Regions from separate parts of the Ruminococcus sp. AF20-12LB genome, predicted to be linked through region 3. Evidence: riboswitches for the same ligand, from Rfam matches in the RefSeq annotation. Region 3 holds a riboswitch; each other region holds the start of a gene.

Region 1 (3,141 bases), on a different contig from region 3:
AAAATCCGGATAAAGAAGAGATTAAATACGAAATTTCAGATTTTCTTTATCATATGATGGTACTCATGGTGGAAAAAGGAGTCAGCTGGGAGGAAATCACCAGGGAACTGGCGAAAAGATAAATCATATATCATTCAGGAAAAAAGCTTCTGTACACCGGGTCAGAAAAACGGTTACGGAAGTTTTTTTCTGTATTCCCGGAATCCTAAAAAGAATATATACAATTTCGGTTAGGCATGATATACTTATCGTCAAAAGTGCGGAAATATAAAAAAGGAAAAGGGAAACAATCAATGATCAAAATTGATGACTGGGTGATTGAAAAAGGAGAGAAGGCACAGGGAAAAATTAAGATCTCAGGAAATGGCATGGCAATGCCGGCAACTGTGATATGCGGAGTGGAAGACGGACCGACGGTCCTGATCACGGCAGGAATACACAGTGCGGAGTATGTGGGAATCCAGGCAGCAATGGAACTTGCAAAAGAATTTCAGCCGGAAGAACTGAAGGGAAATGTGATCATCGTTCCACTGGTCAACGTCAGCGGCTTTGAGCATCGCACCATGAGTCTGGTCTATGAGGATGGCAAGAACCTGAACCGCGTTTTCCCCGGAGATCCTGAGGGAACAGCTGCAGATCGTATTGCCTATACTATAGTGACGAAACTTTTTTCTATAGCAGATTATTATATCGACCTGCACAGCGGAGATGGGTTCGAACAACTTCATCCCTATGTTTATTATGTAGGGGTTGTAGATGAAAAAACAGCAGAGAAGTCATTGCATATGGCACGGCATATCGGCGTAAAATATGTAGTCCGTTCCACAACCGCCACAGGTGGCGCCTATAATTATGCTTCTTCTCTTGGAATTCCAAGTATTCTTATCGAAAGAGGCGGACACAGCTACTGGACCTGGGAGGAAGTAGAACAGGATAAAAGAGACGTCCGTCACCTTGTTTTTCATCTCCAGGGAAAGACGTGTCATGGTCTGAAGCATTACCGTCAGATGCTTCTTGAAAATGTAGTCTATGAATATGCGCCGTATACCGGATGCTGGTATCCATCCAAGAAGCCTGGAGAGTACTTCTTTAAGGGAGAAGAACTGGGTGAATTGAGAGATTACTATGGAAATTTACTTTACACGTCTATTGCAACTGAAAACGGAGTCGTACTTTATCAGACAGCCAGCCTGAATATCATTGAAGACGGACCGATGATCGCATATGCGGCGATCACAGATACTCTGACCTGATAGTAAACAGACTTTTCAGAACGCTTCTGTCTGAAATCATATTGAAACAGTAAGAAAACCGGGTTTTACCATTTGCTATTCTATTTGTAAAAACAGCGAGGTAAAATCCGTGTTTTTTTAGCAGATCAAATAAATTTAATTGTCAAATCCCCAATGGGGGATATATACAATTCAAGCATCTTTAACAAAATTTATGAGTTTTCAAAAAATATAACATTTTTCCATAGACATAAACTATAGTTTTATCGTATAATATTTAGGTAATTTAACAGCATTTGCTGATTTTCACATCAGCCGTTGTAAGTTCCGAGAGGATTAATAGGGAAACCGGTGTAAATCCGGTACGATCCCGTCACTGTAAGGGGGAATCCTCAGACAAAATACCACTGGTCGAGTGCGTGAGAAATAGACCGGGAAGGTGCCTGAGGGTAAGGATCCTAAGTCAGGAGACCTGCTTGCAATTGTTTTAAAATGATTCTTACGGAAGATAGGAAGCATATTTTTTTATGTGCCCGTATTTCATCGCGGGCTTTTTTCGTGCAAATTTCTAAAATTCCATGCATGTTCTGCATAATAAGAATCCAGTAGTTTTTTTATCTAACTCAATTAAAACGGCAATGTTAAAATCGCATCAAATGAGGAAAGGAGTAAAACGTGACAAAGAAACAAATAGGAAAAAGATTTCTCCAGATCATCATTGTATTATTTGGAATCAGCTTTTTCACATTTGGACTGACCTACCTGTCACCTGGTGATCCTGCGGAGATCATGCTGACAGAATGTGGTAATCTTCCGACACCGGAGCTTCTGGAACAGACAAGACATGAGCTTGGCCTTGATCAGCCCTTTCTCGTGCAGTATGGTTCCTGGCTGAAGGGTGTTGTTACAGGAGATATGGGACAGTCCTATTCTTTCAAAATGCCGGTAACGGATAAACTGGTATCTTGTTTCTGGCCGACGCTGAGGATGTCTTTGCTGGCACTTTTGATGATGGTCATTATTTCCATACCGCTTGGAATCCTGGCCGCTGTATATCAGAACAAATTCCCGGATTATTTTGTGAGAGGAATTACCTTTGTGGGAGTATCTGTTCCAAGCTTCTGGCTGGGCCTGATCCTTCTCAGTATCTTTGGTGTTCAGCTTCGCTGGATCAATGTAGCAGGAGGAAGTACGGATTTCAAGTCTATGATCCTTCCGGCACTGACTCTTGCACTTGCCATGTCTGCGAAATATACCCGCCAGGTAAGAAGTGCGGTGCTGGAGGAGCTTCACCAGGATTATGTGACCGGTGCAAGAATGCGTGGAATCAAAGAAAGCGTGATCCTTTGGAAACACGTTCTTCCTAATGTAATGCTTCCGCTGGTAACACTGCTGGGTCTTTCCCTTGGAAGCCTCCTTGGAGGTACCGCAGTTGTAGAGATCATTTACAACTGGCCTGGTATGGGAAATATGGCAGTAAAGGCAATTTCCTGTCGTGACTATCCTCTTGTACAGGGCTATGTACTCTGGATCGCGATCCTGTACATGTGCATCAACCTGCTTGTGGATCTGTCCTACACTTATCTCGATCCAAGACTTAAGGAGGATAGATAATTGAAAAAGGTATTACGAGTATTTAAAGAAAATAAACAGTTCACTCTTTTCTTCATTCTGGGCCTGGTGGTAATTGGCGTTGCGATCTTCGCACCGCAGCTTGCGCCATATGATCCGCTGAATGCAGTTATGACTGAATCACTGCAGGAGCCGAGTTCCGCTCATCCGTTCGGAACGGATAAACTTGGACGAGATCTTCTTTCCCGTGTTATTTTCGGAACAAGAACTTCCCTGATCATGACATTATGTCTGGTTGCGGTGATTTTTGTGATCGGTACATTTTTAGGAGTTATTG
Region 2 (3,141 bases), on a different contig from region 3:
GGCAACCGTTATCGCACAGGGATTTTCAGCCTTGTACTGTTTGATCGTATTACGTAAAATCCCGGATATCCGCCTGGAAAAGAAGGACTTTTACAGGCAGCCCTCTATGAGCCTGCGGCTTTTGGAACTGGGAGTTCCTCTTGCGATACAGAATGTGATCATCTCCGTGGGAGGACTTGTGGTACAGTATGTGATCAATGGATTTGGTTTTCTGTTTGTGGCGGGATTTACGGCATCGAACAAGCTGTATGGGGTTTTGGAGATGGCTGCCGTTTCATATGGATATGCTATTACAACCTATGTAGGCCAGAATCTTGGTGCAAAGAAATATCAGAGGATTCGAAAAGGTGTGCGCAGCGGCACTTATATGGCAGTGCTCACTTCGGCTTTCATTTCCGGTATGATGGTGTTGTTTGGACGTAATGTACTGTCCCTGTTTGTATCCGGTGAACCGGATCAGACCCGACAGGTATTGGATATAGCATATAAGTATTTGTTTATTATGGCTGTTTTTTTGTGGGTGCTGTATCTGCTGTATGTGTATCGTTCCGCTATCCAGGGCCTGGGTAATACTTTGATTCCGCTTGCCAGCGGCATTGCAGAATTTATAATGCGTGTCAGTGTTGCGCTGCTGCTGCCAAAAATGATCGGCGAAGATGGAATATACTATGCAGAGATCTGTGCATGGAGCAGCGCAGCTGTTTTATTATTCGTAAGTTATATGATCATTATACGGAAATATAAAGAAGTCACTGTTCATACATAATGTCATTTACTTGAGGAATCTATAATGATATATAGGCGGAAAATATCCGGGTTTTAATATGAAATGTTCAGATATTTCATATTTGACAGAAAAACTATTTATATAAAAAGAAAAGTATGATATTATAATACTTATTCGTTGCAACTATGAAAATTGAATAGTCAGAAGGGTGTACAAAGTACTTAATAAGGAATCTGGTGAAATGCCAGAACAGCCACCGCTACTGTGACAGGGACGAAAACCAAAATATCACTGGAGAGATCCGGGAAGATGGTAAGTAGGAAGAACTGGAGTCAGGAGACTTGCCTTTTTGACAGAAGAATTCTGATTCGGATGGGATACAGAAGGAATAAGCTCTGCCTGAGGTGGAGGTTTGTTTTTTGTGCTGATATGATGCTGGATCATATCAGCCTTTTTTATTTTAACCGAATAAACAGATGAAAAATGAGGAGAAATGAAAATGGGAAAAGTAATTGCAAAGCGTTTTATATTTATGATTCCGGTAGTTCTGGCGGTTACATTTATTATTTTTATGCTGAGTTTTATATCGGCAGGTGATGCGGCCAGAGTTCTGGCGGAGAAAAAATACGAGCACCCGTCACCGGAGCAGATAGAAGAAGTACGGCATGAGGAAGGACTGGATCAGCCGGTGCTGGTACAATACGGGAAATGGCTGGATCAGGCACTTCATGGCGATTTTGGAAAATCATATTCTACCAGAAAACCGGCTTTTGAGGAATTAAAAAGATATTTTCCACAGACATTTAAACTGGCAGTTACTTCGTTTTTATTGTTGATGATCGTATCAGTCCCTCTCGGAATTTTGTCGGCAATTTATGAAAACAGAGTTCTGGATAAAGTCATTCGCATTTTGTCGTCCCTCAGTGTATCTATGCCGTCTTTCTGGATCGGTCTGATGCTGCTATATATATTTGGAGTAAAGCTAAAAGTGATTTCCGTGATCGGAGGAGATGCCGGAGGCATCCCGATTCTTGCGGCATTTGCCATGGATATCAGTTTCTTTGGAATTATGACGAGATTGATCCGTACCAATATGATACAGGTGCTGAAGCAGGATTACATACGTGCCAGCAGAGCCAAGGGATTGTCATCTGTAAATGTAATTTTGCGTCATGGTCTGAAAAATATTCTGATTCCTGTGCTGACACGTCTGGTATCAATTGTGATCGGTTTTTTCTGTGGCTCAGCTGTGATAGAAAGTATTTTTTCAATTCAGGGAATCGGAAATCTGGCATTGAAATCCGTGATCTCAAAAGACACTCCGGTGCTGCAATGTTTTATCTTTATTCTGGCTGTTGGCATTGTAGTATTAAATTTTCTTGTGGATATCGCCTATTCTGCGATTGACCGGCGAATCCAGTTAAAGTAAAGGAGAGATCATAGAATGGGAAGCAGAAGAAAGCAGAAAACAGAAAAAAGCATGATCCAGAATCTGTACTGGAAACAGGTATTCCGGTCACCAAAAACAAAAATAGGATTGATGGTGGTCATAATTTTTGTATTGGCAGCTATTTTTGCACCTGTACTGGCGCCGCATGATCCACTGCTTGTGGATGTTTCGATAAAATTAAAGAATCCGTCGGCGGCATATCCTTTAGGTACTGATCAGCTGGGACGATGTATTTTATCAAGACTTCTCTGGGGCAGCCGGTATTCACTGAGCTATAGCTTTACGGTGCTTCTGATCACCGTATGTGTCGGGGTGCCGATCGGACTGTTTGCCGGATACGTAGGTGGAAAAATCGATTCGATAATTATGAGGATCATTGATGTATTTATGGCTATGCCGGTCTTTATTGTGGCACTTGCCATTGCAGGAACCGTAGGAGCCAGCGGCGCTCATCTGATCCTGTCCTTATCGGTCGTATCCTGGGCAGAATATGCAAGGCTTGCCCGTGCATTGACACTTCAGGAAAAAAATAAAAATTATATGACCGCACTAAAAGCCGGAGGCTGCGGCCACGCAAGGATCATATTCAGGCATGTATTGAGAAATATCCTGCCATCTGTGATCGCACTGGCAACAATGGAAATCGGTTCGATCATTCTGTCAATTGCCGGTTTTTCCTTTATCGGCCTTGGTGTGCAGGCACCGACACCGGAATGGGGGATCATGCTTAGTGACAGTAAAAGTTATATCCAGACTTATCCAAGACTGATGTTTTATCCGGGTATACTGATCATGATCATTGTTCTGGCATTTAATTATCTGGGGGAGGGAATACAAAATGGAACAGCCCAAAAATGATGTTCTAAAGGTAAAAAGATTACATGTGGAGTTTCAGACCTCTCACGGAATGGTTCATGCAGTAAAAGATGTTAGCCTGGAAGTAAAGCGCGGAAGGATCCATGCT
Region 3 (3,141 bases):
AACTATGTGGTGCTGCAGAACCTCTATGAAAAAATGAAAGACCATGTGGATTTCTATTTTGACGCATCTGTTGATAAAGTGGAGAAAACAGAAGATGGTTACGCAGTTGTTGTAGGCGATGAGCGTTACGAGGGAACTTACTGTATCATCTCCGCAGGACGAAGCGGAAGTAAATGGATGGAAACTGTATGTACAGAGCTTAAGATCCCGACTCTTTCCAACCGTGTGGACATCGGAGTCCGTGTGGAGCTTCCGGCAGAGGTTTTCAGCCGTCTGACAGATGAGCTTTATGAGAGCAAGATCGTTTACAGAACTGAGAAGTTTGAGGATATGGTCCGTACCTTCTGCATGAACCCGCGAGGTGTTGTCGTGAATGAAAATACCAACGGTATCATCACAGTAAACGGTCACAGCTACGAAGATCCGGCAAAGCATACCAACAATACAAACTTTGCCCTTCTGGTATCCAAGCATTTCTCAGAGCCGTTCCATGACAGCAACGGATACGGTGAGAGCATTGCAAGACTTTCCAATATGCTTGGCGGTGGTGTTATGGTACAGCGGTTCGGAGATCTGATCCGCGGAAGACGAAGCACAAAAGCCCGTATTGAGGAAAGCTTCGTAACACCTACACTTTCTGCGACACCGGGAGATTTAAGCCTTGTTATGCCGAAACGTATCCTGGATGGCATCATCGAGATGATCTATGCCCTGGACAAGATCGCACCGGGAACCGCGGATGACGATACTTTGCTTTATGGCGTGGAGGTTAAATTCTACAACATGGAGGTTGAGATCGACGAAAATCTGGAAACTTGCCACAAGGGTCTCTTTGTTATCGGAGACTGCAGCGGTGTGACACACTCTCTTTCCCATGCATCTGCCAGCGGAATCTACGTAGCCAGATACCTGGAGCAGAAGTATTTTAACAGATAAACTGCAGAGCAGTTTATCTGTTATGAGCAAGTAGCGAAGCGGATTGCGAATATCCGTTTAACCAGATAAACTGCGAAGCAGTTTATCGATTATGAGCAAAACAGTCCTTTTCTGATATCAGGGTGATGACAGAAAGGGGCTGTTTTTGTGAGTGAAGGTCGTTACTGTTCACTGGTAATGTCCCGCGAGGTGTTTTTTGTGAGCGAAGGTCACAGAAAAACCGAGACATACCGCGCGAATTTATGCGATCAGCATAAATTCTGTGCATCGCGAAGCGTGTTACTGAGAACGGAGTGAACAGTAACTGAAGGTCACAGAAAACCGTGAATCGTCCGACATCAATCTTGACAAATTTGTGAGTTTGTGGTAAAAATTAGATAACCAGATAAAAGAAAATATGTGCAAATGTTATAACGATAAGGTTGCATCCAGTCGGATGTGCAAAAGAGAATCCGGTGAGAATCCGGAACGATACCGTCACTGTGAAAGGGGAGCTGCTTTTATAACCACTGGGAGACCGGGAAGGGAAAGCAGCGTGGAACCAAGTCAGGAGAACTGCCTTATTGCGAGATTCAAGGGTTCGCGGTTTACGAATCTGTATTCTCCATAACAATACAGAACTTCTTTTTATGTATTTGTATTGCGCAGAGAATCATGTGTGAGCAGGCAGCCGCAGAGAGCTGCCGTTTTTTGTACATATCAGTATTCTGGAAATACATGAAAAGAGGACAATAAGAAATGAAAAGAAAAACAATGTTAGCTCTGATGCTCGCAGTTTCCATGACATGCTCTATGGGTGCAGCTACAACAGCAATGGCAGCAGAGGATTCTGCTACAGAAGAGAACGCTGAGGCAGCTGATACCACAGAGGCTTCCGATGCAGATCAGGAAGCAGCAGATAATGTAGCAGCTCTGATCGACAAGATCTATGTACAGGAAAGAAACGACACAACAGATGAGGACTGCAAGGCAGCCAAAGAAGCATGGGATGCTCTGACAGACGCTCAGAAAGAGCTGGTAGAGGGTGAGAATGCAGATCCGGATTACTTTGGACGTGACACAGGAGATGCTTCCAAGGACGATCCGCGTAACCAGGATGAGATCGGTGAGAATGAGCTTCTTGTTGTAAGCTTCGGTACTTCCTTCAATGACAGCCGTGCAGAGGATGTCAAGGGAATCGAGGATGCTCTTGCAGAAGCTTATCCGGACTGGTCTGTAAGAAGAGCATTTACAGCACAGATCATCATCAACCATGTAGAGGCAAGAGATGATGAAGTGATCGATAATATGCAGCAGGCTCTTGACCGTGCAGTAGAGAATGGTGTTAAGAACCTGGTTGTACAGCCTACTCACCTGATGCACGGTGCTGAGTACGATGAGATGACAGAAGCGATCAATGAATATAAAGATAAATTCGAGTCTGTAGCTATCGCAGAGCCAATGCTCGGCGAGGTTGGAGATGATGCAACAGTGATCAACGATGACAAGAAAGCAGTTGCTCAGGCGATCACAGATGAGGCTTGCAAAGAGGCAGGATTTGACAGTATGGATGCAGCAGCTGAGGCTGGTACAGCATTCGTATTTATGGGACATGGAACATCCCATACAGCTAATATTACATACGATCAGATGCAGACACAGATGGAAGACCTTGGATTCAAGAACGCATTCATCGGTACTGTAGAGGGTGAGCCGGAAGACACAGCCTGCGACAAGGTTATCGAGAAAGTAAAAGAAGCAGGATACAAGAACGTTGTTCTTCGTCCGCTGATGGTTGTTGCCGGAGACCATGCAAACAACGATATGGCCGGTGATGATGAGGATTCCTGGAAGAGCCAGTTTGTAGCATCCGGAAACTTCGATAAGGTTGACTGCCAGATCGAGGGTCTTGGAAGGATCGAAGCCGTTGAGAAGCTTTATGTAGAGCATACAAAGGCAGCAATCGATTCTCTGGGAAGCACTGATGAATCCGCAGATTCTGATGCAGCAGATACAGAGGCTGATTCTGCTGAGGAGTCCGCAGAATAATAAATACAAAAATATCTGAGTGAGTTCAGATACCTATAAGAAATCAATGTAACTGCCCGGAAAGATCAGGAAGACTGTTTTCCGGGCAGATTGCTGTATCTATGGAAGGGAGAAGATTATCATGAAAAAACGCTATGTAAACTTAATTCTTGCAATGGCAAGTGCATCAGTCCTGGT

What was found. Region 3 has a riboswitch for cobalamin ahead of DWX61_RS02345 (sirohydrochlorin cobaltochelatase). Riboswitches for the same ligand answer to the same signal wherever they lie in the genome.
Region 1: linked by a shared signal. The riboswitch ahead of nikB (nickel ABC transporter permease) and the one ahead of DWX61_RS02345 (sirohydrochlorin cobaltochelatase) in region 3 are both predicted to bind cobalamin.
Region 2: linked by a shared signal. The riboswitch ahead of DWX61_RS16680 (ABC transporter permease) and the one ahead of DWX61_RS02345 (sirohydrochlorin cobaltochelatase) in region 3 are both predicted to bind cobalamin.

Annotation. Positions count from the first base shown of each region.
Region 1 is NZ_QUGH01000002.1:338,421-341,561, forward strand. It holds gene hisIE (bifunctional phosphoribosyl-AMP cyclohydrolase/phosphoribosyl-ATP diphosphatase HisIE) at 1-122, shown strand, start outside; gene DWX61_RS04275 (M14 family metallopeptidase) at 294-1,253, shown strand; cobalamin riboswitch at 1,538-1,726, shown strand; gene nikB (nickel ABC transporter permease) at 1,908-2,846, shown strand; gene nikC (nickel transporter permease) at 2,847-3,141, shown strand, end outside.
Region 2 is NZ_QUGH01000017.1:35,430-38,570, reverse strand. It holds gene DWX61_RS16685 (MATE family efflux transporter) at 1-766, shown strand, start outside; cobalamin riboswitch at 917-1,090, shown strand; gene DWX61_RS16680 (ABC transporter permease) at 1,227-2,156, shown strand; gene nikC (nickel transporter permease) at 2,172-3,035, shown strand; gene DWX61_RS16670 (ABC transporter ATP-binding protein) at 3,016-3,141, shown strand, end outside.
Region 3 is NZ_QUGH01000001.1:517,888-521,028, forward strand. It holds gene DWX61_RS02340 (NAD(P)/FAD-dependent oxidoreductase) at 1-936, shown strand, start outside; cobalamin riboswitch at 1,339-1,513, shown strand; gene DWX61_RS02345 (sirohydrochlorin cobaltochelatase) at 1,675-2,964, shown strand; gene DWX61_RS02350 (hypothetical protein) at 3,086-3,141, shown strand, end outside.